3 regions of the Vibrio sp. 10N.261.46.E11 genome follow, and region 2 is predicted to be linked to each of the others. Evidence: riboswitches for the same ligand, from Rfam matches in the RefSeq annotation. Region 2 holds a riboswitch; each other region holds the start of a gene.
The links. A riboswitch is a leader RNA that binds a small molecule or an ion and turns the genes downstream of it on or off. The one in region 2 is predicted to bind thiamine pyrophosphate.
Positions count from the first base shown of each region.

Region 1 (8,241 bases), on a different contig from region 2:
GTACTTGCGCCACAACCCACAGGGTCAAGAACCACCACTTTGTTGTTCGCATTCGCTTGTTCAACCGCGAAACGCATTCTTGGCGTCCAAACACTGTCTAACGTGCCAATGTTAATCACAAGCGCGCCCGAGAAAGACATCATCTCAGCCAGTTCTTGTTGTGAGTGCGCCATGATAGGTGAAGCGCCAATCGCCAATAACGCATTGGCCGTATTGTTCATCACGACGTAGTTGGTGATATTCACAACCAATGGTTTTTGCTCTCGTACTGCGCGCAACGATTGGATGATTTGTTCAGTTAGCATGGGTAAGTCCTTATTCGTTAGAAGTCGTTTTAAGCCGCTGCAGGTTGGCTAGCGACAAGGTTTAGCCGTGATTAGTCATTAAGAGCGTTCAGCCCTTGCTGCCAAAAAGCCACTTCCATACGCGTTGCGGTTTTGAAGATATGAACGATGTTTTGACCGCGCTCGCTGTTAATATCAATTTCAGCCAGTAGCTGATTGAAATATTCCGCGCCCGTTGCCACGCCAGACTGGAACTCTTCTCCGCCGTAAAGCTGTAACCAGCTCGCGTATGGGTTGCCTTCTAAAACAGTATCGCTGCTTTCTAATAGCGCTTTACCAATCACGGCATAACCAATTGAACACGGAGCCAATGCCGCATACAGATCGACAAGATCACCCGTCATTCCGGCATCTAGAACGTAGCGCGTGTAAGCGACTGTGCCGAAATCTTCAGGCTCGTTCTCTAAATCAGATTCCGTTAACCCCCACTCACCACAGTAAGTCACGTGGTGTGAAATTTCAGAATCTAGCAGTGCATGAACACTTGGCAGTGCACGGCGCATGTCAGCCAGCGTTTTCGCTTTGTAAATCGCCAACGCATAAGCACGGGCATACTGTTTCAAGAACAGAAAATCTTGCTTCAAGTAATGCAGAAAACACGGCTGAGCGAGTGTGCCGTTTGCCAGCGTTTTAACAAAATCATGCTCGGTGTAGTCTTGCCAATCTTGCTGACAGGCTTGGATTAAGTCTTGGTATTTCATGAGATTCCTTAGTCAAAAGTCGGTACGTAATCAGCGGCTTTTGGTAGTGATTTGATAATGCCTTTGTCGAACATGAACTGCGCGTAATCGTCGTAACGCTTCATATCTACTGCAGAAGGGCGAAGTGCGAAACGGGTTAGTGTGTCATTCCATGCGCGTTGGTTAAGCTCGTTGTTCAACGTATCTGGTGAATACGCCACAAACTCGCTCCATGACTCTTTTGGATGGTTCACGATGTAAGTCGTTGCTTGTTCCAATGCTTTGTTGAACGCTTTGATCGCTTCATCGTCGTGCTGCTTTGCGTTTGCCACAAAGATCAGCTCATCGTAAGCTGGCACACCGTGCTCTTCTGGGAAAAACGCTTTGGCTTTAAAGCCTTCAAGAGCTAACTGGTTAGTTTCGAAGTTACGTAAGCCACCCCAGATTGCGTCTACCTTGCCCGATGCCAATGAAGACGACAGTGCCCAACCGACATTGATGGTTTGCACGTCTGTAAACGCAACATTTTCTTGCGCTAGCATAGTGCCGATGGTCGCTTCTTCGTTACCCGCAATCGCAATACCGATCTTTTTGCCTTTCAGATCCGCTAGCGAATCGTTCTTGCCGTTATCTAAAACCATCAGCGTGTTCAGTGGTGTTGCGATAAGAGTTGATGCACGAACGAGAGGCAAGCCAGCTGCTACATCCATAGTTAGGCTTGGTTGGTAGGTTACGGCTAGATCGACTTTACCTGCTGCGACCAGTTTCGCTGGTGTGCTTGGGTCTGCAGGCTCTTGGATTTCAACGTCTAAGCCTTGCTCAGCAAAGTAACCACGCTCTTGAGCAATCACAATTGGGCCGTGGTTCGGGTTCACAAACCAATCCAACATCAGTGTCAGTTTCTTTTGTTCAGAATCCGCAAATGCATGGCCTGAAACCAATGAAGCAAGCAGTGCCACTGCACCTATCAATTTTGTATTTTTCACAGTTAACCTTTCCTTTTGAATATTCTTATTGTGTGTGTCGAGCTAATTTTTAACGAGGTGTTGTTTAGATAAATAGCCTTGAGCGAAGCTTTATTAAACAAAGAGTTATTGAGCGAACCATCACTGGTTCTCCCAAGGGATAGCTTTTTTAAGTAATTTGTCCGTGATGAAGTAGAGCGAGATTGAAAGCACCGCCAAGATAAACAAGGCCGCAAACATCTCATCGATGATCATGCGCGCGTTGGCTTGAAGCATTAAGTAACCTAGCCCTTCACTCGACCCCACCCACTCGCCGACGACTGCACCAATTGGGGCTATCACCACCGCCACACGAATACCAGACGCCAATGTTGGCAGTGCCGCAGGCAGTTGGATATGACGAAGCAATTGCCATTTAGATGCACCCATGGTCTTAGCAAGATCAAGGTAGCCTGTTGGTGTATTGCGTAAGCCGTCGTAACAACATGCGGTCACAGGGAAGAAGATAATGATCGCCGCCATCACCACTTTCGAAGCGATGCCATAACCAAGCCACAGCATCAATACTGGCGCGATCGCAAACACAGGGATCGCTTGGCTAGCGATTAAGATAGGCAACAACCAACGTTTCAGCGGTTCAAACATCAACATCTGTAGGGCGAAAAATAGCCCCATGGACAAGCCGAGCAATAGACCAAGTAAGATCTCTTGCGCAGTCACCCAAGTGTGCTTAAGTAACACATCGTAGCGTTCGATTAGCTTGATGAAGACTTCGGCGGGAGTCGGCAGAATGAAGCTCGGCATTTCGAAGATAACCACTACCATTTGCCATAAACCGAGAATCACAGCACCGCTGATAATTAATCGAGCAACAGGGTTCATCTGACGAGAACGTATAGTGCTAGCTGGTGTGTTAGCTGAACTTTCCTCCATTGAGTTTTCTATCTTGGAGCTATCAGTAACTTCGCTTCGCGTTAGATCATTCATAATCACGCTCCAACTGATCTAAGATCGCTTGTTGTAACTCAGCGCATTCACCATCTAACACTCGTGGTGTCGCCGTGTTAGGCACAGACAAAGACTGAGCATTCGCAGGTGTGCCTTGCAACACATACAAGTTGTCCGCCAAACGCACCGCTTCTTGTGGATCATGAGTAATCAACACAACGGTTTTATCTCTTAACAGTTCACACGCTAAACTTTGCAGCTTATGTCTTGTTACCGCATCCAGCGCAGAGAACGGCTCATCCATCAGCACCACTGGCTTGTCTTGCATTAAGGTTCGAGCCAAAGCAACACGTTGACGCATGCCTCCAGACAACTGATCCGGCATCGCATTCGCATAATCAGCTAAACCAACTTCAGCTAACAACTCGTGTGCTTGATTGGTTTGCCGTGCTTTATCAGAAGCTGGATTTTGAAAACGATGACTCAGGCAAACATTGTCGATGACCGATAGCCACGGCAATAACAAATCTTGCTGCGCCATGTAAGCGATGCGATCCGTTAAAGGCAATTCATCAGAGGTTGCCAATGTGCCCTGCCACTCCACCTTGTCGTCCAGCAACCCTGCCAGATAACGCAATACCGTGGTTTTTCCGCAGCCACTTCGACCCAGCAATACTGTCCACTTACCTGCGTTTAAGCTAAGCGACAACCCAGACAAGGTCGCGTACTCGCTGTCGTTATAACGTAAGGAGGCATTGCTGAGCTGAACACCAACGGTATTAACGGACATTACCGTGTCCAGCGAAGAAGTGATTTACAGGGCCATGACCTTGACCGATTTGCAACTCATCAGCATGAGCAATCGCGCGAGAAATGTATTGTTTGCCTAGGTCCACAGCCTCTGCCAGCGTGTTGCCCTGAGCTAAGAAAGAAGCAATAGCAGATGAAAGCGTACAACCCGTACCGTGGGTGTTTTTGGTAGGAAAACGCTTTGCGCTAATCAGAGCAGACGTGGTTGGCAGAATCAGTAAGTCGTTACTGTTCTCATCTTTCTCTAAATGGCCGCCTTTTAGGAGTACCGCTTTGGCACCCAAAGCACGCAGGTCTTCAATCATGCCCTGCATTTCAGCTTCGCTTTCAGGTACCGGTTTACCCGTAAGTGCTGCGCCTTCTGGCAAGTTCGGGGTAATGATATCTGCCAACGGAATCAGCTCTTGCTTTAGCGTAGTAATGGCAGCGTTTTCTAAAAGAAGGTCACCACTGGTTGCAACCATTACAGGATCAATCACTAAGTGCTTAGGCTGGTATTGCTTAATTTTGTCCACAACGACTTTAATGATTTGCGCATCAGCCAACATGCCGACTTTTACTGCCACGATATTGAGGTCAGTAAAAACCGCATCTAATTGGCTAGCGACATGGTCGAGTGGAATAGGGAAAATGGCTGACACACCTTGAGTGTTCTGGGAAGTGATCGCGGTAATCACAGAACAAGCAAAACTACCGGTAGCAGACATGGCTTTAATATCAGCTTGGATACCGGCACCGCCGCCACTGTCAGAACCCGCGATGGTTAAAACAATCGGAGTATTCGTGCGAATCGTGTCTTCAGCAGAGTGCTGCTGTGTTGAGGATTTTGTAGTTGAGGCTTTTGGCGTTAAATCTTTTGAAATAGAACTGTGTGTCATTGTCGCTCCTACTATCTTACAAGACGTAGGAGAACGAACACTGATCGAAGGAGAAGTCGCATTAGGCTCATGAAAGCTTTCATGGGTGCAGACGTAGATCGAGTGCTTATAGTTCCCTACGCCAGTATTAACTGAATCAGGTTCAACGGGTCTCGATTAACGATCTCAGCAAACACCAAATAAGGTATATGCCCCCCGACTATTGATAGCGATAGTAACAGCACTCTCACAACTGAGATACTGATTTTATTCAATTATAAGAATTATTCATCAATGAAATTCACTGAAGGCTGTGCTCTGAACACAGAAAAACAACGTAGGGCTGCTGGCTCCATTAAACATTACGGCCTCCAAATAAGAGGCCGTATTTATTCGAATGCTTAATCACGTTAAAGATTTAAAACGATACTTGGCTGTTCTGACCAATCAATACCTGAACACTATTTTCAACAGCATAGATATCAAAACCATCAGCAACCGGATCAGCATTGTCTTCATCACTGTCATGCTGTGCGGTACAGGTATAGCCTAAAGAGTAAGTCCCTGGATCAATGAAGCCCAGAGAAAACTCATAGTTGGTCTGCGCTTTATTCAATGTCACTGACGCTGAAGTGATCGGTTTTTTCTCCGCTGTACCACCAATTGGTGCCATGTCAGCTTTAACGATGTCACCTTCATACAAATAAACCGATTGAACGAAGGTATTGTCATTTGTCGGGTTACAAGCTCCAAAAGTTGTTGTCGCTACAGTACCTTCAATGTTTCCTGTCTCAACCTTATTGATAAGGCTCACAGACGTCCTTTGAATGGTGTAATCAGGGAGACTTGAACTGTTCTTTAATCCGCGTCGAAGATCGTACTCAACAACAAAATCGTTACTCTGTTGGTTCACATTGAATGAGTTGTTAAAATACAGCACACCAGCGTTATCTTCTTTACCCACACCTTGCGGGCACGCGCCATTACCTTTCACCGTTAACTGACGGTTCGTATCATCGTTTTCTATAACGTAAGAAGGTGTTGTTGGGTGGTCACCATCATGAGCAAACACACACAACTTATAACTGCCTACCGGGATGACCTCATTTTTAATCAAAGGAAGCGCCTCGCTGCCTTGGTAATCCAATAAATTAATACTGAGTGGAATAGGGTCTTCACCGTCTGGCAAAGGATCACCGTTTTTGTCAACGTAGTTACCATTGTCATCCGTTTTATACACGTCATAAACTAGTGGCGAACCTCCCCCTTGAGGAAGTAAAGCCACCTTGCTGAATGTCACCGTCACATCTTTAACATCATCGACGGGCGCATCACTCACACTCAAGGTAATGGGTGTCGTACTGCTTGATGATCCTGAGTCTCCGCCACAACCAACAAGCCCTGCCAGCACAAGGCTCGCTAAAGCCGTTTCCTTTAAATATTTCATAACTCATTTCCTATAAAATCACTGCTCAATAAAGGGCTTATTTGAGTGCCCTCTTATTCTTTTTCTTGTTGTGACCCATAAATAAACAGCGCTATTGTTTAATGTTTATGTCCCTACGATTCAGGGCGTTCCTCATCCAAAAGCACTGTTCATCAAGGTGCACATATCAAGTCGCACATAGGTTAATTAAGTCTAGTAGGCAAATTGTCAGTAGCAACGCATATTTGGCAAAGGTGCTGTCAATTGTGTTGAAATGGTCGGTATGCATAGGGTCGGAGAGGATGATTTTAAACAACTTGATCAAAGTGAATAATCGCCACCAAGATCAAAAAAGGCCGTTAAGACAGCCTATTGCTGAACTTAAACGACCTTTTCATTGAATTTTGATTAAGCTAAGACGATATCAGCTCAGTCAAACTCACTTATTTTTGAAGTTGCTCTTTAGCGGCTTCAACCTTAGAAAAATCTAGGCCAAGCTCTTCAACTGCTTCTTTGATTAGCGCAGGGTTTTGCATTACCTGACCCATCAGCATTTGAAGCTTATCTTGTGGTAAACCAAGTTGGCTGATTGTCGCCATTGCTGCAAGAGGGTTTTCGGTCAACGTCTTGAATAGCTCGCTGATCTGCTCGTCGCTAATATTGTTCTCTTTCAACATCGCTAAAATCGGGTTCATTTTTTTGCCTTTGAAACACTAAATTAAGTAGGAGCACAGCATACCATCTAGCTGTGCTCGATTGTACTAGCAACTTATATTTTGCCAGCTGTGAAGTAACCCTAAGCCTAGCGAGACTCTAATGGGTAAGAACGGTAGCTCCACATGCCATAGGTTCTAAGCGCATCGCGGTAGATGCCTAGAAGCTCACCACTGCTCGCTTTCTTAAGATCTTCTAGCGGCTTATCTGGGTAAGAAACGGTATCGAAGGTAATACCCTGAGGACCCGTTTGCCAGCTAGCGATCTCAAACAGAGTTTGACCACGACGAACATGGCTTGCCGAGCTAATAATGGTCGCATGTTTAATATCATGACGAGCAAGAGCATAGCTACTGAACAAGGCATTACCTACCGTGCTGGTCGCGTAGTTCTCTTCAATGATGCGATCTTTGCTTACCCCTTTATCGATAAGCCAATCCGCCATTAACTTGCCTTCAGTCTTATGGTTCTTCGGCACGCCACCCGTTAACACGATCATCGCATCTGGGTTCGCTTTCGACATTGCTAATGTTGTTTCAAGACGTTCAATCAAGATTTCATGCATAGAGCCATCTGGGTTAAGCGCGTAGCCTAAAGTGACGATGGCACCGTGGTCGCTCAACAGCCCCTTATCCGCAGACTCTTTAAGAGGAGTTTCTAACACGCGGTCGACCGTAGCAAAAATGCGTTTAATATCTTCTGCCTTACCTTTATTCAGGCTCTCTAGCTTCTCCATGTGCTTGTTGGATTCACTTTCATTGCCTTCAAAACGCAGCCAAACCGCAAGGTAAGCATGAAGATCGACATCGTCTGGCGCAACCGTCAGTGCTTGTTCAAACAACTCAATAGCGCGCTCTGCGTTCTTGTTGTAGATCTGAGCATTCGCCGCCGAGATCAACAAATCAGTACGGTAAGGTTCTAGCTGGTACGCTTCTAACAATCGGTTAGTCACAATTTCCATGTTGCTTGGCATTTTGGCCGTGAAGCCCGCGTGTGAAATTCTTGCCGGAGACTTAAACGCCTGCAACGCATCAAGAAGTAGTTGGTCGACAACTTGTCGCTCAGTCACCAACTGCGCGTAATCCGCTGAAGCTTGTACTGCGCCATCGTTAGCGGCAAAAGAATAAGGTGTTGCGCCAAAAGCAAGCATGCCACCAAGAGCGAGCGCGATAATGTTCTTTTTCATGGAAAAATCCTGTGTCGTTAAGTGTTCAAATCAGATTTGCTCCCCAATGTAAGCCCCCAAGATTAAAAAACCGTGAACCACACCAGAATCTCCGAGGTTAATATTCATTTGTTGCATAAGGTGTGGCAACAGATCACGATTTTGAACTTACCAATAAGCCTGCGCATCGAGATAATTTTGGTTTAAAGGGGAATTCACCGATCATTTTGGAATATCTAACTGAGGATTCCATACGCCCTATTCCACCGAAAACCACCCTTCACAAACCCGAACTCCGTAGAAAACAACACGCCCAAACAGCAACTTTAAGC
Region 1 is NZ_JBFRQW010000032.1:1,435-9,675, reverse strand. Features, by position in the region: gene thiM (hydroxyethylthiazole kinase) at 1-305, opposite strand, end outside; gene tenA (thiaminase II) at 377-1,045, opposite strand; gene AB4407_RS10630 (ABC transporter substrate-binding protein) at 1,054-2,010, opposite strand; gene AB4407_RS10625 (ABC transporter permease) at 2,131-2,871, opposite strand; gene AB4407_RS10620 (ABC transporter ATP-binding protein) at 2,969-3,727, opposite strand; gene thiD (bifunctional hydroxymethylpyrimidine kinase/phosphomethylpyrimidine kinase) at 3,717-4,625, opposite strand; TPP riboswitch at 4,722-4,833, opposite strand; gene AB4407_RS10610 (DUF4382 domain-containing protein) at 5,023-6,051, opposite strand; gene AB4407_RS10605 (DUF2999 family protein) at 6,474-6,725, opposite strand; gene AB4407_RS10600 (ElyC/SanA/YdcF family protein) at 6,833-7,930, opposite strand.
Region 1: it holds a riboswitch for thiamine pyrophosphate, as region 2 does, so the genes downstream of both, thiD (bifunctional hydroxymethylpyrimidine kinase/phosphomethylpyrimidine kinase) here and thiB (thiamine ABC transporter substrate binding subunit) in region 2, are expected to answer to the same signal.

Region 2 (8,241 bases):
TTGAAAGCATTGATTTAACGGTGAGTGGTGGTGAGAAGAAGCATACCGTGACACTTGATGTGATATCCGACATCGTGTCTACAAGCTTAGCTATTTCCGGTGAGTTGATTCAAAAGCCTTCTCTTATTTGGGATGGGTCGTTAGACAGAGTCAAAATCACCACTCAACAGGGGCCTTGGTTATTAGATCAACCTGTCGCTATCAAAGCCGATGTCGAGAAACAGTTAGCCGATGTTCAAGCGCACTGTTGGATACAAGCTAGTTCGAGTGTGTGCTTAGATGAAGACGTTCGTGTTGGAAAGTCGGGTGAGGCCAAACTGGGTATCAACCAATTCGATTTTGAGCAGATCCAAGCTCTCATGCCTAAAGAAACGCAATTACGGGGCTTAGTTAATGCGACGGCTCACGCTAAGTGGTCAGAGCAAGATGAGCCTGAAGTTACGATAAGCGTTGATATGCCGAAAGGACAAGTTGTTCAACAAATTGACGAACCAATCACATTTGGTTGGGAAAGCGTTGCATTGAGTGCACAACTGAAAGATAACAAATTGGATGCCGATTTTAAGCTGGATGTTTCTGATAATGGTGATCTATCTGGCACAGTATCGTTACCAAACATTCTCGCAGAAGACAAAATGGTCGATGCGGTAATTAAGCTGACAACCTTCCATCTGGACTTCTTACAGCCAATCCTCGGCGAATACAGCCTGTTGAAGGCCGATCTTGAGAGTGACCTACAGGTAAAAGGCTCTTTGATGCATCCTCAAGTCTTTGGTCAATTCTCTGTTGATGGTATTCAAGTCAAAGGCGATGTCACGCCAGTCGATATTAAAGATGGTCGCATTGACCTCGATTTTGACGGCTACAGCGCGAAGTTAGATGCCAATGTTGAAACACCTGATGGTCACCTTGATATCAAAGGCTTCGGGGATTGGAAAGATCTTAAAGCATGGCACTCTAATGTCAGAGTGTTTGCTGATGAGTTGATGGTTGATATCCCGCCTATGGTTAAGGTGAAGGTTGTTCCCGACATGACCATTGATGTCACGCCAGAGCTTGCAAAAATTACGGGTGATATTGCATTGCCTTGGGGACGTATTGTTGTCGAAGACTTACCACCGTCAGCGGTCGGCGTCTCTTCTGATCAAGTGATCTTGAATAAAGATCTTGAGCCAGAGAGCGAAGACACGATTCCATTCAATGTGATGACCAATATTAATATCTCCATTGGCGATGACTTTAAACTGTCTGCTTTTGGTCTTGAAGGTGATTTGGTCGGCAAGCTCAACGTGGCTCAAAAAGACCAAGGTCCTTTTATCACAGGTGAGGTAAATATCGTCGATGGTACTTACCAATCCTTTGGGCAAGATCTCTTGATCAAAGAAGGTAAGATTCTAATGAATGGGCCTCCAGATCAGCCATATGTAGCGATCAATGCGATACGTAACCCTGACAATACTCAAGATGATGTGACCGCTGGTATTCGTGTGACAGGCCCGGCGACAGAGCCGACCATCGAAATTTACTCTGATCCTGCGATGCCACAAGCTAATGCGTTATCTTATATTTTACGTGGTCAAGATATTGATGGGGAGTCGAATGGTTCAATGACAACGACCTTAATAGGCTTAAGCTTAGCGAAGAGCGGTAAGGTTGTCGGCGAAATTGGTGAGGCTTTTGGCGTACAGGACTTGCAATTGGATACTGCAGGCTCTGGGGATGATTCCCAGGTTACGGTCAGCGGCTACATTCTCCCTGGTTTACAGGTGAAGTATGGCGTAGGTATCTTTAACTCGTTAGGTGAGTTTACTGTTCGTTATCGATTGATGCAGGATCTCTATGTGGAAGCGGTATCGGGGCTAGACAGTGCTGTGGATCTTCTCTATCAATTTGAATTCGAGTAACAAAGAGTAGTATTGATTAGCGGATGACGAATGCTGAGGAGGGGTTATGCAGCAACTTGTTTTTGTTTATGGAACCTTGAGGCAAGGTCAGTCCAACCACCACTATTTGCAGCAGTGTGAGTGCTTAGGAAGATTTGACACCCCTGAGGAATACGCTCTTTTCGATTTAGGTGCCTATCCAGCGATGATTTCTGGAAAGAAAAATGTCGTTGGCGAGGTCTATATCATTAACGATGAAGTTTTGGCTTCGCTCGATCGGCTAGAAGATGTTCCTGTTGAGTATCGTCGCGAGCAAATAGAGACTATATTTGGATTAGCATGGGTATATTTGTATCAGCTTGATCTAACGGCTAATAAAGAAATACTTTCGGGTGACTGGTGTAAGCGGGACAACCCGTAATAGCTACCTATCCGTAACATCTATGTATTCTGAGTTGTCGAACAAAAAGCCAGCATGTAAATGCTGGCTTTTTTAATGGCGTTAATTTGATAAATTAAGCGAGATGATTAGTCTCGGTTAAGTTCAAGGAACTCTTCTACTTTTTTCACCATGTTCTTAGAACCGACAAAGAAAGGCACACGTTGGTGTAGTTCTGTTGGTTTTATATCCATGATGCGTTGGGCGCCATCGGAGGCAATACCGCCAGCTTGCTCCATGATGAAGGCTATTGGGTTGCATTCGTACAGCAGACGTAGTTTTCCTTGTGGGTGGCTTTGTGTGCTCGGGTACAAGTAGATACCGCCTTTCAGAAGGTTACGGTGGAAATCCGATACTAGAGAGCCGATGTAACGTGATGTGTAAGGACGGTTGTCACTTGGCTCATTTTCTTGGCAGTATTTGATGTACTTTTTAACACCCGTTGGGAAGCGAATGTAGTTGCCTTCGTTGATCGAGTAGATCTTACCTTCGTCTGGAATCATCATGTTTTCATGAGATAGACAGAAGGTGCCCAGAGATGGGTCGTAGGTGAAGCCGTTTACGCCATTACCTGTTGTATAAACAAGCATAGTTGATGAGCCGTAAATTACGTAACCCGCGGCTACTTGCTTGTGTCCTGGCTGTAGGAAGTCTTCTTGTGTTGGTGGGGTACCAACAGGCGAAACTCGACGATAGATAGAGAAGATTGTACCAACAGATACATTGACATCGATGTTTGAAGAACCATCAAGTGGGTCCATCAGAACGACGTATTTTGCGTTTTTGTTGAGCTCTTTATTGAAGGCGACAGCTTCGTCTTCTTCTTCACTTGCAACACCACAAACTTGATCACGAGCTTCTAGAGCCGCTTTAAACTTGTCGTTCGCGTAAAGGTCTAGCTTTTGCTGTTCTTCACCTTGAACGTTGTCTGTACCAACAGCGCCAGTGATGTCCACTAGACCAGCCTTGTTGATCTCACGGTTAACAATTTTTGCAGCAAGTCGAATAGACGACAAAAGGGATGATAGATCACCGCTTGCATGGGGGAAGTCACTCTGTTTCTCAACAATGAACTCACCAAGGGTGCGCATCTCAGACATGTTATTTCCTTAAACTTCTCTCAATATTAGGGGGAATTTGAGCACTATAGGATTCGCCTCTTACTTGGGCTTTATTCACCTAGACGCCTAGTTAAATTCTAAAGGTTAGATCTTTTTAATGGTAATGAACTAAGCGACGCAGATCTCACTTACTATGTCGACTAAATTTGTTTTGCATTGCTACTCGCTTTTAATCTTCATTTAATGATAATGAGTGCAGTAGTTTGATTTAGGCATGGTTCATTTAGCCAAGCGTTTGGAAGCAATTTATGCATATTCATATCTTAGGAATTTGTGGCACCTTCATGGGAGGTGCTGCGGTATTGGCTCGTCAATTAGGTCACAAGGTTACCGGTAGTGACGCGAATGTTTACCCACCAATGAGTACCTTGTTGGAATCTCAAGGGATTGAAATTATTGAAGGGTTCGACCCTAGCCAATTAGAACCAAGACCTAACTTAGTGGTTATTGGTAATGCGATGAGCCGTGGCAACCCGTGTGTTGAGTATGTATTGGATAACAATCTTAGATACACCTCAGGGCCGCAATGGTTGCAAGAGTTCTTGTTGCATGACCGTTGGGTTCTTGCGGTATCGGGAACGCATGGCAAGACAACAACATCGAGCATGCTGGCTTGGATTTTAGAAGACTGTGGCTATGCGCCTGGCTTCTTAGTGGGCGGAGTGTTGGGTAACTTTGGTATCTCTGCTCGCCTTGGTGAAAGCATGTTCTTCGTGGTCGAAGCCGACGAATACGACAGTGCTTTTTTCGACAAACGGTCTAAGTTCGTTCATTACCACCCAAGAACCTTAGTGATGAATAACCTAGAGTTCGATCATGCTGATATCTTCGATGATCTTGAAGCGATTAAGCGTCAGTTCCACCACTTAGTGCGCACTGTGCCAAGCAATGGCCGTATTTTCTCACCGAAGCAAGATACCGCGATCCAAGATGTGTTATCTCGTGGCTGCTGGAGTGAAACTGAGTCGAGTGGTGAGCTCGGGGATTGGGATGCCAAGAAATTAGTTAAAGATGGCTCCAAATTTGAGGTGTACTTCCAAGGTGAATGTGTTGGAATCGTAGACTGGGATTTAGTTGGCGATCATAACGTAAGCAATGCTTTGATGGCGATTGCGGCGGCAAGACATGTTGGTGTGACACCTGATTTAGGGTGCGAATCGCTGGCGACTTTCATTAATACCAAGCGTCGCTTAGAGTTTAAAGGCGAAGTAGCTGGTGTTTCTGTCTATGACGATTTTGCACATCACCCAACGGCGATTGAACTTACGCTGGGCGGCTTACGTAATAAGGTCGACACAAAGAAAATCATTGCCGTTTTAGAGCCTCGTTCTGCCACCATGAAGCGCGGTGTGCACAAAGAAACGCTGGCTGATTCGTTGAAGCAAGCGGATTCTACTTACTTATTCCAACCCGATAACATTGATTGGTCGGTACAAGATGTCGCCGATGCGTGTCACCAACCGGCACATGTGAGTGATGACATGGATGCATTCGTTGCTAAAATTGTCTCTGAGGCACAAGCGGGCGATCAAATCTTGGTAATGAGTAATGGTGGCTTTGGTGGTATTCACCAGAAACTGTTGGATGGATTGGCAATCAAAGGCTAACGCATCCACGACCTTATAATTTGAAGTAATTGAGAACATGACAAAACACGATAAAGCGATAACTCTGGCTTTCACTGGCGCATCCGGTGCGCCTTATGGCCTGCGTTTACTTGAATGCCTTTTGGCCGCCGATTATCAGGTCTACTTGCTAATATCATCGGCAGCGCGAGTGGTGTTGGCGACCGAGCATGAACTTAAGTTACCTGCTGGGCCAGATGCTGCGAAACAAGCTTTGGTTAAGCATTTAGATTGCGACCCAGAAAAGCTGGTGGTGTGTGGCAAAGATGATTGGTTCTCACCGGTTGCCTCTGGTTCAGCAGCACCGAAGCAGATGGTGGTGTGTCCATGCTCTGCGGGAAGCTTGGCATCGATTGCTCATGGCCTATCAGATAACTTGATCGAGCGCGCAGCAGACGTGGTTATGAAAGAGCGAGGACAGTTGTTGTTGGTGGTTCGTGAGACGCCATTTTCTACGTTGCATCTAGAGAATATGCACAAACTCTCGACCATGGGCGTGACGATCATGCCTGCAGCTCCGGGCTTTTATCACCAACCTAAATCGATTGAAGACTTGGTTGATTTTATGGTGGCGCGCATTCTGGACCATCTTGGTATCGAGCAAGGTTTAGTGCCACGTTGGGGGTACGATCAACGTAATTGATCCAAACTTGATGGCTTATTGTTAAAAATCAAATTACAATCCTGAACACTCATCGGGGAGCGAACCATTCAAATAATGAATGCGAGCTGAGATCAAGCACACGCTTGGGACCCGTAAACCTGAACCAGATAATGCTGGCGTAGGAATTGAGTTAGGAATAACCTCTACCGTTCTCCTCCCTCAAACCTGTGCCGCTCAGACCATGGAGAGCGTCCAGTGAAATTAACATTAACAACTCTTGCTGTTACTACAGCCATCTCTTTTTCTGCCTTCGCAGCAGACAACACCTTAACTGTTTACACTTACGACTCTTTTGCTGCGGATTGGGGCCCTCGTCCTGCCGTTGAAAAAGCATTCGAAGAAAAGTGTGGTTGTGATGTGAATTTTGTCGCGTTAGAAGATGGTGTGTCTATTCTAAACCGCTTACGTCTTGAAGGTGGCAACAGCAAAGCTGACATCATTTTAGGCCTAGATAATAATCTCATGGCTGAAGCGAAATCTACGGGCCTATTGGCTGAGCACAGTGTTGATACATCATCTGTGACGCTTCCTAACGGTTGGAACGACAGTACCTTTGTTCCTTATGATTTTGGTTACTTTGCGTTTATCTATAACAAAGAGAAGCTAGCAAATCCGCCAAAGAGCCTGAAAGAACTGGTTGAGCAACGTGACGATCTTAAGGTTATCTATCAAGATCCACGTACATCAACACCAGGCCAAGGCATGATGCTATGGATGAAGTCGGTTTACGGTGATGAAGCAACTGCAGCATGGAAGAAGCTTGCTCAGAAAACGGTGACTGTGACTAAAGGCTGGTCTGAAGCTTACTCTATGTTCCTAGAAGGCGAGTCTGATTTAGTGTTGTCTTACACAACTTCTCCGGCTTATCACATCATTGCAGAAAGTGATTCTAAGTACGCAGCTGCAAGCTTCGAAGAAGGGCATTACACTCAAGTTGAAGTGGCTGCTAAGGTTAAAGGCAGTAGTAACGAAAAGCTTGCTGATGAGTTTATGGCCTTTCTCCTAAGTGATGAGTTCCAATCGGCGATGCCTACAGGTAACTGGATGTACCCAGTAACGGGTGTCGAGCTACCAAAAGGTTTTGAGCAGTTAACTGTACCGCAGAAGGCGCTGAGCTTTAGCTCTGAAGAGATCGCCGAGAAGCGCAAGCCTTGGATTCGTGAATGGCAGAGTGCGCTTACTTTCTAACGTACTTTTAAAAACTAGCTTTCTGTATTTAAAGGTTCATTCGACATCAATTGAGTGAGCCATTTACGGTAAAAATCAATCTATGATAAAGAAAACACCTAAGGTCGGGATCTGGGTTGCGATACTCATTACCGCCTTCGTGGTTTCAGCAGTTGGGGCATTGCTTAGCAATGCCCCTTCTCTTGATATCAGCCAAGTATGGTCCGATCCTTACTATTGGCATGTAACGAAATTCAGCTTTTATCAAGCGACACTCTCAACGGTGCTGAGTGTTGGCTTTGCTATACCCATTGCACACGCTCTGTGTCGCAGACAGTTTTTTGGACGAGCCTTGTTATTAAGGTTGTTTGCGTCGACCTTAGTTCTACCTGTGTTGGTCGGTGTATTTGGCTTGCTAGCGATTTACGGAAACAGTGGCTGGTTAGCTAAATTCTTGGCGAACTTCGACATTGAACTACCATTCTCGATTTATGGGTTGAACGGTATTTTGTTGGCGCACGTTTTCTTCAACCTGCCTTATGCCAGCCGCTTACTTTTGCAAGCGTTAGATACCGTACCTGCTGAGCAGCATAAACTGTGTGCTCATTTGGGCATGAGCCATTGGAATAAATTCAAATGGGTTGAATGGCCTCGTTTAAGACAGCAATTGCCGCATGTGTGTGGTTTGGTCTTCATGCTGTGTTTTACCAGCTTTGCTACCGTGATGGCACTAGGCGGAGGACCTAAATCAACCACTATCGAACTCGCCATTTATCAGGCGATTAAATTCGACTTTGACCTGCAGGCTGGTGCCTTGCTCGCGATATGGCAAATGCTGCTGTGTGGTGTGCTAGCTGTGAGCATTCAACGCCTATCGAAACCTATTTCAGTGACAGCCAGTCAATTGTCGGAAGAGAAATATTTGGTTAAGGACTGCTGGTGGTCAAAAGCTTGGGATAGCTTTTGGATCATCACCGTCTCAATGCTGGTATTGCCGCCATTAGCTATGGTTATCTTTAGTGGTATTAACTCTCAGGCGCTCACTGTACTGAGCAGTGAGCCGTTTTGGGCTGCGTTAATGACCTCGGTTAAAGTCGCGTCATTAGCAAGTGTTATCGCGGTTGGTATTGGTATCGCCATACTGCTGACTAGTCGAGCATGGCGTTTACAGAACAAGAATTTTCGAGCCGATAAAATCGAGTTGATTAGTACTATTATTTTAGTGACTCCGGGGCTAGTGATCAGTACGGGCCTCTTCTTATTACTGCGTTCATTCACCGATGTTTTCAGTTTAGCTTTCTTTATCGTGATTGCAGTAAACAGTTTAATGGCGCTTCCTTAC
Region 2 is NZ_JBFRQW010000054.1:52,057-60,297, reverse strand. Features, by position in the region: gene AB4407_RS17355 (translocation/assembly module TamB domain-containing protein) at 1-1,904, shown strand, start outside; gene AB4407_RS17350 (gamma-glutamylcyclotransferase) at 1,951-2,304, shown strand; gene fbp (class 1 fructose-bisphosphatase) at 2,412-3,422, opposite strand; gene mpl (UDP-N-acetylmuramate:L-alanyl-gamma-D-glutamyl-meso-diaminopimelate ligase) at 3,692-5,050, shown strand; gene AB4407_RS17335 (flavin prenyltransferase UbiX) at 5,088-5,711, shown strand; TPP riboswitch at 5,755-5,874, shown strand; gene thiB (thiamine ABC transporter substrate binding subunit) at 5,928-6,920, shown strand; gene thiP (thiamine/thiamine pyrophosphate ABC transporter permease ThiP) at 7,003-8,241, shown strand, end outside.

Region 3 (8,241 bases), on a different contig from region 2:
CTGCACTTCTCTCATCACTGATCTCAAACTGCTCAAGCTCTTCCTCATCAGAAGCATAACCACCAGGCTGGGTTTTAGACGCAGCCGACATACTGGTGATTCCCAATGGCAACACATTGTCGCGGAAAGCTGCAGACTCACGAGTCGAGAGAGACAATTCAACCTCAGGGTTTAATAAGCGATACGCACAAATAAGTTGAACCAGCTGTTTATCGTTCATGACCGACTTAGGCTGTAAGCCTCCACTAGACTCCCCACCTTCACACGGGCGAAGACGTGGGAATGAAATCGAGTAACGTGTCTGCCAATAAGTACGCTCTAGGTAATCTAAATGAGCAGCAACAAAGAAGCAGTCGGTTCGCCAATCTTCCAAACCGATCAAAGCACCAATACCTATCTTATCAATACCCGCCTTTGCCAAGCGATCAGGGGTTTCAAGACGATATTCAAAATCCATTTTATTGCCACGTAGATGATGCTCAGCGTAGGTCCTTGGTTGATAGGTCTCTTGATAAACCATCACCGCATCTAAACCGAGAGTTTTAAGTTCGGCGTAATCTTGTTGATCAAGTGGCTGCACTTCCATCGCAAGGTAGTTGAATTGCTTTTTGATATTCGGCAGTACCTGTCGAAAGTAATTCATCCCGACCTTGGTTTCATGTTCACCAGTCACCAACAACACGCTATCAAACTTCATCTTTTTGATGGCCGCACTTTCGGCATCAATTTCATCCAAAGTAAGCGTGCGACGCTTGATACGGTTCTCCATTGAAAAACCACAATACGTACACGCGTTAGCGCATAGATTCGAGAGGTACAAAGGAATATAAAGCGACATCGTATTGCCAAACCGCTTGCGAGTCAGTGCCAACGATTGTTGTGCCATCTGCTCTAAGTAAGGTTCTGCCGCCGGAGAAATCAGAGCCTTAAAGTCTTCCAAGTCGCGTTTAGGTTTACTCAGAGCGCGTTCAACATCCGCTGCCGTTTTACTGAAGATAGACATACCAATGTCATCCCAGTTGAGCTGTTTAAATCGATCAACAAACGTCATAACAATACTACTCGTCTAGGAATGAAGTTAGCGGGCTCGAAGCAACCGCGTGAGATACTTTTCCTGCAAGTCCAGCAAGGTAAGCCATTCGACCTGCTTCAACTGCCAGCTTAAAGGCAATCGCCATATCAACGGGCTGTTGAGAAGCCGCAATCGCCGTATTCACTAACACAGCGTCTGCGCCCATTTCCATTGCACGAGCAGCATGAGATGGCGCACCAATGCCCGCATCAACAATCACAGGGACATTCGCTTGGTCGATAATGATCTCTAAGAAGTCCGCCGAAGCGATACCCTTATTTGAACCAATAGGTGCACCGAGTGGCATCACAGCTGCGCAGCCTACTTCTTCTAAGCGCTTGCACAATACAGGGTCCGCGTGGCAATAAGGCAATACAACAAAGCCATCTTTGACCAGTTGCTCAGCAGCTTTAAGCGTTTCAATTGGGTCCGGCATCAAGTACTTTGGATCTGGGTGAATTTCCAGTTTAAGCCAGTTTGTGCCTAGCGCTTCACGAGCCAAATGCGCAGCAAAAACGGCATCTTTTGCACTCTTCGCCCCAGAGGTATTCGGCAGTAAGTTCACGCCAGCATCCATGATCGGTTGTAGGATATCGTCTTGCTCAGAGCGAATATCAACTCTCTTCAGCGCCATGGTGGCCAGTTGCGAACCTGAAGCCTCGATAGCACTCGCCATCAAATGCTTGTTAGCGAACTTGCCAGTTCCAGTAAAGAGTCGAGATTGAAACGTTTTGTCTGCGATGGTTAACATGGTTAGCCCCCTGCAATAGCTTGGAAAAGAGAGATGGAATCTCCTTCATTGACGATGGTTTGTTGCCATTGGCTGCGCGGTACAACCGCATTATTAATAGCAAATACACAACCTAAGTCAGGTAGCGATAGTGCTTGGATGATGTCTGAGAGAGACGATGATTGCGCGACCTGCTCTGGTTGCTCGTTTATCGAGATGGTTATATGGCTCATTGGATTTCTTCTTCTAAATGCTTAACTACAGACGCACTGCACACGGGACATGCGCTATCTTGCGTGACCAACAGGTTTTGCCAGTTCATGGTCTGGCCATCGAACAGCTTTAGTTGATGTGTTGCGACTTTAAACTCGCCACTACTAATACGCTGAATAGCAGCAAGAGCTTGGAGGTTACCTATAGTGCCGACCACTGGACCAATGATGCCGCTATCACTACAACGCGTTGTTTGTGGATGGTGCTCAAACGGGAAAAGGCAGTGGTAGCACCCTTTCTGGTTCTGATAATCAAATACAATAAACTGGCCTTTCCAGCCGATTGCAGAACCCGAAATCAAAGGGGTCTTCGTGCTGAAACATGCTTGGTTAACCTGCTGGCGTGACTCGAAGTTGTCAGTACAATCCAACACTAAATCAGCTATCATCACTTCAAGCTCAAGCTGACTTTCACTCATTCGTTGATTGATAGTTCTTACTTGGCTGCGACCATTGAGTTCACTCAATTGTTGCTTCAAAGCTTCAACCTTAGGCGAACCTAATTGGCTTTCCTTGAACGCTACCTGTCTTTGCAGATTGGATGAATCAACACAATCGTCATCGACCAACACGATTCTTCCAATTCCAGAAGCCGCGAGATAGAGAGCAGCGGCATTACCTAAACCACCGCAACCAACCACCAACACATGGCTGTTTAACAGGTTTCGTTGCCCTTGTTCACCCACTTCAGGTAACGCAATTTGTCGTTGATAACGAATAAATTCAAAGTCACTCAGCATAGCTAGGCTCCCGCATAACCTCTTTACTAGTCATTGAAGACCTAGGAGCCATCAGCTTATCGAAGAATTCGATCACTTTTTGTGGGTCTGTCGCTAATGTAATCGCACGTACAACCGCTAAGCTCGATACACCACACTCCCAAACCTGCGCAGCTGTCGATTGGTCAATACCGCCAATAGCAACCGTCGGATAACCGGTAAGTTCTTCTGTGTATGGGATAGTATCAATTAGCTGTTGGTACAGAGATAAACACACCAAGCCTTGAGGCTTTGATGGCATCTGTTTCGTCGTGGTCGGAAATATATGACCTAGTGCAATGTAGCTTGGATTAATCTGGACGATGCGTAGCAACTCATAATAACCATGAGTCGATAGACCGATCTTAATACCCGCTTGGCTCAGTTGGGAAAGGTTTGATTCTTCAATATCCTCTTGCCCCAGGTGCACACCAAAAGCACCATGCTTGAGTGCAAGCTGCCAGTAATCGTTAATAAAAACCTGAGCGTTATGTTCTCGACCAAGTTCGATCGATCGTGCGACTTGTTGCTCTAAATCGGCTTGTTGAGGGTTCTTAATACGCAGTTGGACGGTATTAATCCCGAGCTTGAGCAACCTGTCTATCCACTCGACATCATCAACCACCGGGTATAAGCCGAGGCTATTCTTAGTCAACTCTGGGAAAGAAAGTGATGTCCCTTGGTTAGCCCAACCAACGCTTATATTCAGTCGTTCATCTTCAAGGACAGGGATAGGAAAACTTTGATAATGTGCTGGCCATGTTCCACGTGAAACATTCGATGCAGCGCGAGCTAAAACCAGCGCGTCTTCCAATGGGAATTCCAACGCCAATAAAGTAAGTAGCCAAGCAAAGTGGACACTGCTATCTAATTCTTTATGAGCTGTAGTTTCACTCTTAATGACACGATTAGCATCTAGGTGAGACCAGATATCCATTACAGATGAATCATCTGAGACACCAATATAGATAGTGTTTGGAGATTGTGTAAAAGCACCACCAACGTCAGTTAGCGCGACAGAATTACTGTAATCAACAACATGATTCAGTTCCGCTAACTTACACTCCGCCAATGAATCAACATCATGAACGAAGCCAATAGATAACGCCTGCTGAGCATCAACGATAAAGAAGTATTGAGTTGGGCTTACGCCCAACTCAACTGCATCAGTTGCTAAACCTTGTCGCTTAGCAACCAATAGACAGTTCTGCACCTCTCCCGTTAACTCAATATTTTGAGATGGGATGAGTATCTTCACTGTCATTATTCCTCTAATTGAGCTTCTTTTGCACCTACTGCAGGGTGGTAAAGTTCAGAGCCGGTATCACGGAACTCTTGTGATTTCTGACGCATCCCTTCCAACGGGTTATCCAACATCTTAATCTCGATGGCCTGATCCGCGGCTACTTGCTCTGTATCTTTCGCATACTCTCGAACTTCCTGAGAGATCTTCATAGAACAGAATTTAGGTCCACACATTGAGCAGAAGTGAGCAACCTTGCCCGACTCTTGTGGCAGGGTTTCGTCGTGGAAAGAACGTGCTGTTTCCGGATCTAAAGCTAGATTAAATTGGTCTTCCCAACGGAATTCAAAACGTGCTTTAGATAATGCATTATCTCGGATTTGTGCGCCCGGGTGCCCTTTTGCCAAGTCTGCAGCGTGTGCAGCAAGCTTGTAAGTAATCAAGCCAGTCTTAACATCTTCTTTATTGGGTAAGCCCAAATGCTCTTTAGGCGTTACATAACAAAGCATCGCACAACCGTACCAACCAATCATCGCCGCGCCAATTCCAGAGGTAATGTGGTCATAACCCGGTGCGATATCTGTAGTCAGCGGGCCTAATGTATAGAAAGGCGCTTCATGGCAGTGCTCCAACTGCTCGTCCATGTTCTCTTTGATAAGATGCATAGGTACATGTCCAGGGCCTTCAATGATCACCTGAACGTCGTATTCCCAAGCTACTTTGGTTAACTCACCTAGAGTACGTAACTCCGAGAATTGAGCCTCATCGTTGGCATCTGCAATAGAGCCTGGACGTAGGCCGTCACCCAGTGACAGAGCGACATCATACTTCGCACAGATCTCACAGATCTCGCGGAAGTGTGTGTATAAGAAGCTTTCTTGATGATGTGCAAGACACCATTTCGCGATAATAGATCCACCACGAGAGACAATACCAGTCACACGTTTAGCCGTCATAGGTACGTAACGAAGCAGTAAACCTGCATGGATAGTGAAGTAATCAACGCCCTGCTCTGCTTGTTCAATCAAGGTATCGCGCATCACTTCCCAGTTAAGGTCTTCGGCTACGCCATTCACTTTCTCAAGCGCCTGATACATAGGAACCGTACCAATTGGCACTGGGCTGTTACGCAGGATCCATTCGCGAGTCTCGTGGATATTACGGCCAGTAGAGAGGTCCATTACGGTATCGCCGCCCCAGCGGGTTGACCATACTAACTTCTCAACTTCTTCTTCAATTGAAGAGCTTACTGAAGAGTTACCGATATTGGCGTTCACTTTCACTAAGAAGTTTCGACCAATAATCATCGGTTCTGATTCTGGGTGGTTGATGTTTGAAGGGATAATAGCTCGACCTTCAGCAACCTCTTTACGCACGAACTCAGGGGTAATTTCTTTTGGCAGGTTTGCGCCAAAGCTATGGCCAGGGTGTTGGTGATTAAGCTGTTCATCAGCGAACTTCTGACGCCCCATGTTCTCACGTATCGCAATGTACTCCATCTCAGGAGTGATAATTCCCTGACGAGCATAATGCAGTTGAGTTACACATTGGTCGCCAGTAGCGCGACGTATTCGAGGCAGGTTTCCGTAACGAAGGTCGTCTAGGGTTTCATCTTCTAAACGTTCTTTGGTGTAAACAGAGCTTACATCATCGAGCAATTCCGTATCACCACGCTCTTCAATCCATTGCTCTCGCAACTTAGGAAGGCCGCTATAAAGGTCTATTTGATGCGTAGGATCGGTATAAACACCCGAGGTATCGTAGACATGAATCGGCTCATTAGGTTCGAATACAGGCTCTTTTTTTGTACCACCAACAAGGCTATCTGCGAGGGATATTTCTCGAACTGGGACTTGAATGTCCTCTCGAGAACCTTGGATGTAAGCTTTCTTTGAATTTGGATAAGGTTGTACTGATAAAGAATCGATGAAATTCTTCGCTTCCAGTCTTGCTTGTTTACGACTCGACATAGCATTTTTCCTTGGCTTTTAGCCATTATTTATAGGGATAAAAATGCTTGACGGATTAGATGCTACAAGAGGGATCACGGTAAGAAATACAGTTGTGATCTGGAGATAGATCTCTAGAAGGATTCTAGTTAGATATCTACTCTTGTTCCCTTCGCAGGTATTAGCCTGATCAGGTTCAACGGATCCCGAGTTAACGGTCTCAGCCATATGGCACTCCGACAAGTTCGATCGAGTATATAAAAACGGCTTGGATAAACCAAGCCGAGTTGTTAACAAATCGTAAGAAAGTTTTAAGACTTTATCAAAAGTTGGAAGCCGATCCATGCAGCTGAGATACTGAGAACCACGTTGAGCAGCACATTGAGCCCCATCTTAAAGAAAGCGCCCTGCTGCATAAGAAGCACGTTATCCATCGAAAATGTAGAGAACGTTGTCAATGCTCCAAGGAAACCGAGGCCAATGATCTGTCTCCATGGCTCCGTCGCAATCATCTCATTCTCGAATGCGGCAATGAGCAAGCCCATAATCAAAGAGCCGATCACGTTAACAGTTAGCGTACCATAAGGAAAACCACGCCCGAGCATCACCACACATAACTCTGAAATCAAATAGCGCGAACAAGCACCGAATGCGCCACCAATGGCAATAAAACCTAAAATAGATAACTGACCCATGAATCCTCCCAAATAACAGTCCCTATATTCTAGCTTTACCGCCGATAAAAGCGAGGGTAGAAACTTAGAATGCATGCGCAAAAATTAAACGTTACAGGTGTCACTTAACTTCAATATATCCCATTAGTCCCGTTTTCATGTGCTCAATGACATGACAGTGGTACATCCAACGTCCTGGGTTGTCTGCAACAAATGCAGCTTTAGCACGGCCGTTTTTTCCAAGTAACACAGTATCGGTATGGAAGGGCTCTTCTATTTTTTTACCATCAAGTTCCAATACAGTGAATGTATGACCATGAATATGAATTGGGTGATGGTACTGAGTGACGTTCTTGAGGTCGAATATATAAGTTTTACCTAACTCCAAAGTCGCCAACGGGTCTGGAACACTGTCTTTACTCATTCCCTCCCACGCACGTTTATTCGTAAGCCAAAACTTAGGCATCGACTTCCCATCTTTAGATACCGGTGATACCGCCCCTTCCCACTCAAACACAAAATCGATTTCTTCTGCATTAGCGAGATTTAAGTTAGGCACAGGATTGAGGGGCAATAAAGGAAGTGTTTGGCCTTCGATTAACGTTGAATCAACAGCCTCAAACTCACACAAGGAAAAAGGAAAACGCCCTTTCATTTGAAGGACACTCACTCGCTCCCCCGCCTTGGGAGCAATCAGCCCGAGATCGACACGCATACCTGGGCCAATCTTGTGTTGAGTCAGCTTATAAGGTGTCTTTACAGGGTTACCATCAATAGCAATGACCCATGCTTCAGCCCCCTCAATGGCTATAGGATAGGTAATCGTGTTATCAACATTAGCGATACGCAGCCTAGTCGTTGCATGCTGCTTCAATTGATAGATAGGTTCATGTACTCCATTAACGCTACTCCACTCTCCTGGCGTGCCCATACGAGCGCTGAGGCGAGGGATCATCAAGTCTTTCCACTGACCTTGTTTGTCGATATGCCAATGTTTAAGCATCAGAGCATGCTCTTCATCGAACTGAACTGCCTCGCTCTCTTCGACAATAATAAGCCCGACCAAGCCCATACCAAGTTGCTTAACACTGTTCATGTGTGGGTGATACCAGAATGTACCCGCATCTGGTGGCGTGAACTCATAGACAAACGTTTCACCGGGCATAATCGGAGACTGACTTAAGAAAGGAACCCCGTCCATTTCAATCGGAATTCTCAGGCCATGCCAATGAATTGTGGTCGGTTCTAATAGCTTGTTGGTAAATCGAATCGTTACCTTTTCGCCTTGTCGACAGCGAATAATCGGCGCTGGAGTCTGTCCATTAAAGGCTAAAACATTAGTACTAAATCCCTTCACCAACTCAGCTGTTGAAGGCTCAGCTGTTAAGTCATAAACGAACTTTCCTTGCTCATCAACAGACCGCTTCATTGAGCAAGCTGGTAGGACGGTTAGTGCAGATATAGCGAGAGATGATTGAATAAACTTACGACGGGAAATATCCATATTTGTAGCCTTTTAGTAATAACGACCAAAATATAACAA
Region 3 is NZ_JBFRQW010000085.1:18,958-27,198, forward strand. Features, by position in the region: gene thiH (2-iminoacetate synthase ThiH) at 1-1,051, opposite strand, end outside; gene AB4407_RS20485 (thiazole synthase) at 1,059-1,823, opposite strand; gene thiS (sulfur carrier protein ThiS) at 1,826-2,035, opposite strand; gene AB4407_RS20495 (ThiF family adenylyltransferase) at 2,032-2,814, opposite strand; gene AB4407_RS20500 (thiamine phosphate synthase) at 2,804-4,096, opposite strand; gene thiC (phosphomethylpyrimidine synthase ThiC) at 4,096-6,045, opposite strand; TPP riboswitch at 6,175-6,273, opposite strand; gene crcB (fluoride efflux transporter CrcB) at 6,336-6,719, opposite strand; gene AB4407_RS20515 (multicopper oxidase family protein) at 6,820-8,202, opposite strand.
Region 3: it holds a riboswitch for thiamine pyrophosphate, as region 2 does, so the genes downstream of both, thiC (phosphomethylpyrimidine synthase ThiC) here and thiB (thiamine ABC transporter substrate binding subunit) in region 2, are expected to answer to the same signal.